DNA from 2 places in the Clostridium sp. JNZ X4-2 genome. Region 1 is predicted to be linked to the other one. Evidence: a T-box and tRNA genes for the amino acid it is inferred to sense, from the RefSeq annotation. Region 1 holds a T-box; the other holds one or more tRNA genes.
What was found. A T-box is a leader RNA that pairs with one kind of tRNA and senses whether it is charged. The one in region 1 lies ahead of pheS (phenylalanine--tRNA ligase subunit alpha), so its partner is inferred to be a tRNA-Phe.
Positions count from the first base shown of each region.

Region 1 (3,165 bases):
AGCACATTTTCATCTAACACTCTTTTCTCATTATCCAATGTGACAAATTCTTCTCCGTTTTTTGACCTTTCAACTACTATGTTACCGGATTCTATATGTCTTGTATCATAAGCATGCATGGGCTGCCCTGTTTCAAGCATTACAAAATTAGTTATGTCCACTAAATTATTTATAGGTCTTACCCCTGCCTCCAGAAGCCTTTCCTGCATCCATCCAGGAGACTGTTCTATTTTTACATCTTCTACTCCTCTTGCCATATATCTTCTGCAAAGCTCATCCTTTACTTCCACCTTCAACTCATCATTTATATTCTTATGTGAAGAGGCCGCATACCCTGACTCAGGCATATTATACTTTTCATTTAAAGTTGCTGCGGTCTCTCTTGCCATTCCTATGATACTTAAACAATCAGGCCTATTAGAAGTTATTTCAAAATCCAATATGCTGCTGGTCATATTCAGTACTTCTTTTATGTCTTTTCCAAGTGGAGTGTCTGCCGGTAAAATCATAAGCCCATATACAGGCTTATCCCCGGCTATTCCCAATTCTTCTTCAGAACAAAACATTCCATTTGACATAATTCCTCTTAATTTTCCCTTTTTTATCTTTACTCCTCCATGGATTATCGAATCATGGAGTGCAACTGGAATTATATCATTTTCTTTCATATTAGTTGCAGCAGTTATAATTTGAAGCAATTCGTCTTTTCCTGTATCCACCTGACACACAACCAATTTATCTGCATTGGGATGTGCTTCTATTTTTACTATCTTACCTGTAACTACATTTTGAATTTCATCTCCAGTTGTAATAACTTCTTCAACCTTTGAACCGCTTAAAGTCAGTTTATCTCCCAGGGCCTTCCCTGTAATATCTATTTTAACATAATCTTTCAGCCAATTTACTGGTACTTTCATAAAAAAATCCCCTTTCTCATTCTAACTAAAGTCACTAATTAAATCCCGGCCATTTTACCTAAACTAAAATTGGTCCAGAAATCTCATATCACTTTCATACATATTTCTTATATCATCTATGCCATATTTTAGCATTACCATTCTGTCTACACCCATTCCAAAGGCAAATCCGCTGTAGACTTCAGGATCTATGCCGCAATTCCTAAGCACCTGTGGATGAACCATACCACATCCCAAAAGTTCTATCCATCCTTCGCCCTTGCATACTCTGCATCCCTTTCCATTACATACAAAACAGGTAGCATCCATTTCTGCTGATGGTTCAGTAAAAGGAAAATGATGGGGCCTGAATTTTGTTTTCATGCCTTCTCCAAACATTTTTTTGGCAAACAATTCAAGAGTACCTTTTAAATTTGCAAAAGTTATACCTTTATCCACTACAAGGCCTTCCATCTGATAAAATATAGGTGAATGAGTAGCATCTACCGAATCTGCTCGATAAACCTTCCCTGGGGATATCATTTTTATTGGAGGTTTTTGCTTCTTCATAGTTCTTATCTGTATGGGCGATGTCTGGGTCCTAAGCACTATATTATCGTCTATGTAAAATGTATCCTGTTCTCCTCTTGCTGGATGATTTTTAGGTATATTCAGTGCTTCAAAATTATAATAGTCCTCTTCAATTTCGGGTCCTTCTTCTATAGTAAATCCCATTGAAATAAATATTTCCTTCATGTTCTCCAAAATCTGTTCCAAAGGATGGCGTCTTCCAATATTTTGTTTTATGCCAGGCATAGTTATATCAATTGTCTCGCTCCTAAGTTTTTCTTCTGTTTTAAAGTCTTTTATTTTCCTGGATGTCTCTTCTATGGCATTTTCTAAAACGGATCTGATTTCATTGGCAAGCCTTCCAACCATGGGCCTCTCTTCTTGAGAAAGTGTTTTCATTGCCCTAAGTATTTTAGTTAATTCACCTTTCTTTCCCAAATACTTAATCCTTATATCCTCTATACTCAGGCTGCTCTCTCTATCCTGCAATTCCTTAAGTGCATTTTCTTTAATTTTCTCTAATTTCTCCTTAATCATACTCATACTAAATTCTCTCCCTTCTCAGTAAAATTCAATTTCTTGAATTAAAATATTATATAAAAAAAAGCCCTCCCAGTTAAGGGACGAACTTCTATTCCGCGTTACCACCCAAATTAATATTATAAAATAATATTCTCTTTGAAAATTTATCGGCATTACCGCTAACTGCTACTCATATTTCACAGATAGTACTCCAGAGTGAACTTCAATATACAATATTCTTAAAAAAGCTTTCAGCCCTGACTTTTTTTCTCTACAAAAACTCATATATCTACTTTCTCTTTCACAGTATAACATTATAAAATTTTTTATTATCTATATCTTTAAATATTACATATACTTTTATCTATTGTCAATATCAAAATTTTGAATTTTGTCTCACTGCTTCAAACATCATTATAGATACTGCTACAGCTGCATTTAAGGATTCAGCTTTCCCAGGCATCGGTATTCTTGCTTTTATATCCGCAATTTGTTCTATATCCTCACTCAGTCCATTTGCTTCATTTCCCACAGCAAATATAATTTTCTGTTTTAAATTTGTATTATAAAAATTAGTATCTGCATCCAGAGAACTGGCTATGAGCTTAAACCCCTCTTGCTTCAGGGTTTTAGTTTTTTCGAGATCCGTATCTTGAATTATGGGGATATAAAAAACAGAACCCATAGTGGATCTCAGCGTTTTTTCATTATATATGTCTACTGTTCCTTTTGTTATTATAACTCCTAAAGCTCCAGCTGCATGAGAGCTTCGTATTATAGTACCCATATTTCCTGGATCCTGTATTCTATCTGCCAGCACATAAAATCCCCCTGTATTTTTAGGGCTTAGCTGCGTATTCTCTACCACGGCAGCCACCCCCTGAGGACTTTCAGTACTGCTGATACTCTTTAGCACCTCATCAGTAACAATATATACGGAAGATCTATATCCAATCTTTTCTTCCATGAAAGTCTTTTCCCACTTATCATAAAAACTGTCACTTAGGAAAATAGCAGACACCCTAAAGCTGGAATTCAAAGCTTCCCTTACAAATCTAAAGCCTTCTATTAAAAACTTTTTATTTTCAATTCTGTATTTTTTCTCCATCAGCTTTCTAGCCTGTTTTACCTGCAGATTATCTCTGCTCTTAATTATATTCATTGAACTCATCCTCAT
Region 1 covers NZ_CM142685.1:2,675,723-2,678,887, forward strand. Annotated here, with positions in the region: gene pheT (phenylalanine--tRNA ligase subunit beta) at 1-917, opposite strand, end outside; gene pheS (phenylalanine--tRNA ligase subunit alpha) at 981-2,000, opposite strand; T-box leader at 2,083-2,302, opposite strand; gene ACYUJ6_RS12865 (TrmH family RNA methyltransferase) at 2,365-3,150, opposite strand.

Region 2 (3,165 bases), 710 kb from region 1:
GTGTGCCCGTACCGCAAACCGACACAGGTAGGTGAGGAGAGAATCCTAAGACCATCGGAAGAATTGTTGTTAAGGAACTCGGCAAATTGACTCCGTAACTTAGGGAGAAGGAGTGCCTCGAAAGAGGCCGCAGAGAAAAGGCTCAAGCAACTGTTTATCAAAAACACAGGTTTCTGCTAAAGCGAAAGCTGAAGTATAGGAGCTGACGCCTGCCCGGTGCTGGAAGGTTAAGGGGAATACTAAGCAGCAATGCGAAGGTAAGAACTTAAGCCCCAGTAAACGGCGGCCGTAACTATAACGGTCCTAAGGTAGCGAAATTCCTTGTCGGGTAAGTTCCGACCCGCACGAATGGCGTAATGATTTGAGCACTGTCTCGACAACAAATCCGGCGAAATTGAAATGCAAGTGAAGATGCTTGCTACCCGCGATTGGACGGAAAGACCCCGTAGAGCTTTACTGTAGCTTATCACTGAATTTCGGTATTGTCTGTACAGGATAGGTGGGAGACATGGAAGGAGTGGCGTCAGCCATTTTGGAGTCGATGTTGGGATACCACCCTGACAGTACTGGAATTCTAACCGGGTGCCATGAAACTGGCAACGGGACAATGTTAGGTGGGCAGTTTGACTGGGGCGGTCGCCTCCAAAAGAGTAACGGAGGCGTACAAAGGTTTCCTCAGAAGGGTTGGAAATTCTTCGGAGAGTGCAAAGGCATAAGGGAGCCTGACTGCGACACATACAGGTGGAGCAGGGACGAAAGTCGGTCTTAGTGATCCGGTGGTACCTCGTGGGAGGGCCATCGCTCAACGGATAAAAGCTACCTCGGGGATAACAGGCTGATCTCCCCCAAGAGTTCACATCGACGGGGAGGTTTGGCACCTCGATGTCGGCTCGTCGCATCCTGGGGCTGAAGTAGGTCCCAAGGGTTGGGCTGTTCGCCCATTAAAGCGGCACGCGAGCTGGGTTCAGAACGTCGTGAGACAGTTCGGTCCCTATCCGTCGCGGGCGCAGGAAATTTGAGAGGAGCTGTCCTTAGTACGAGAGGACCGGGATGGACTGACCTCTGGTGAACCAGTTGTTCCGCCAGGAGCACAGCTGGGTAGCTAAGTCGGGAAGGGATAAACACTGAAAGCATCTAAGTGTGAAGCCCCCCTCAAGACAAGATTTCCCACAGCGAAAGCTGGTAAGACCCCTTGAAGAACACAAGGTGATAGGTCAGAGGTGTAAGCGTGGCAACATGTTAAGCTGACTGATACTAATAGGTCGAGGGCTTGACCAAAAACAATATGGATAAATATTTACTGTGCAATTTTCAGAGGACAATATATCAAAGTTCATAGAACAGAGATAGAAGTTTGAAGAATAAAGCTATATAATGAAACTCACTCAGCTAAAGCTGAGGAGTACTGATTCGTTACCAAAATCGAAGATTTTGACAAATCAGCATCTGGTGGTAATAACGTGAAGGTAACACCCCTTACCATTTCGAACAGGAAGGTTAAGCTTCACAGTGCCCATGGTACTGCAGGGGAGGCCCTGTGGGAGAGCAGGTCGCCGCCAGATATATATGTTATATGGCCAGATAGCTCAGTCGGTAGAGCAGAGGACTGAAAATCCTCGTGTCCCTGGTTCGATTCCTGGTCTGGCCACCAAAAGTTTCAGAGTTTATCTGGAACTTTTAATTTTTATATGGAAAAAACATAAAAATTATGTCATAATTAGTAATAAAGTATAATAATATTAAGGAGAAAATATATGCAAAAAGATGTGCTGGCAATTGTCAATGGTGTAGAAATAATTGAAGATGATTTACAAAATACCATAAAAAGATTTCCTTCGGAAAGACAGCAGTATTTAAATACTGAAAATGGAAGAAAACAATTACTGAATGAAATTATATCTTTTGAACTCATCTATAATTATGCTAAAGATGAACAAATGGAAAAGAATAAAAATTATCTGGCTAAATTGGAAGCAGCTAAAAAGGAAATATTAACTCAAGAGGCAGTGGCTAAGATTATGGAAGATGTTAAAGTCACAGATGATGAAGTTAAAGATTATTATAAGGCTAATAGAAGTATGTATAAAAATCCTGAAAGTATAACTGCAAAACATATATTGGTAGATTCTATTGAAAAGGCTAATGAGGTATTAGAAGAAATAAAGAATGGATTATCTTTTGAGGATGCTGCTAAAAAATATTCATCATGTCCGTCAAAAGCTCAGGGAGGTAGCCTTGGAAAATTCACAAGGGGACAAATGGTGCCTGAATTTGAAAATACAGCTTTTCAGCTGGAAATAGGAATAATAAGTGAGCCTGTAAAAACTCAATTTGGATATCATCTCATAAAGGTTGAAGAAAAGGAAGAAGTCTCAATAAAAACTTTTGACGAAGTTAAAGATGCGATTAAAAGAGGATTGCTACAAGAGAGACAGGCATTTAAATATGATCAATTCACTAAGAATTTGAAAAATAAATATAAAGTAGAGATTAAATAATATTCTATTTTCAACTTTAAATGAACCTATTTAGGATTAACAGGCATATTTAGCAGCAGGCAAATATGCCTATTAATCTTAGATAGGGAAGAAAAGTATTTCCTATAAGTAAATTCAACCGCATCTAGGAATCACTTGATAGTACGCTTTTCAGAACTGTTCCTATTTTATCATGTATTACTATATCTGCTTTATTGTCATAAGGAGTAGATGATTTATTTATAAGAACAAGATATTTGCCCTTAAAATAATTAATTAATCCTGCAGCAGGGTATACTACCAAAGATGTTCCGCCTACGATTAGAATATCTGCCTGTCTTATGTATTCAGTAGATTTATTTAATATACTCATATCTAGACTTTCTTCATATAACACTACATCAGGTTTTATTATTCCATTGCATTTGTCACATTTAGGTATCATATCAGAACTATTTATTACATAATCCAAATTAAAAAATTTATTGCATTTGGTGCAGTGATTTCGATGTATTGAACCATGTAATTCTAAAACATTCTTTGAACCTGCCATTTGATGAAGGCCATCTATATTTTGAGTTACTACGGCTTTCAATTTTCCCATCTTTTCTAATTCTGCCAGAGCATAATGAGCATCATTGGGTTTTGCATCTTTGTATATCATTTTTTTTCGATAAAATTCAAAAAA
Region 2 covers NZ_CM142685.1:3,385,440-3,388,604, reverse strand. Annotated here, with positions in the region: rRNA gene ACYUJ6_RS16325 (23S ribosomal RNA) at 1-1,278, shown strand, start outside; rRNA gene rrf (5S ribosomal RNA) at 1,446-1,562, shown strand; tRNA gene ACYUJ6_RS16315 (tRNA-Phe) at 1,576-1,651, shown strand; gene ACYUJ6_RS16310 (peptidylprolyl isomerase) at 1,755-2,498, shown strand; gene ACYUJ6_RS16305 (NAD-dependent protein deacylase) at 2,623-3,165, opposite strand, start outside.
Region 2: it encodes a tRNA-Phe, which carries the amino acid that the T-box ahead of pheS (phenylalanine--tRNA ligase subunit alpha) is inferred to sense. The anticodon was not compared.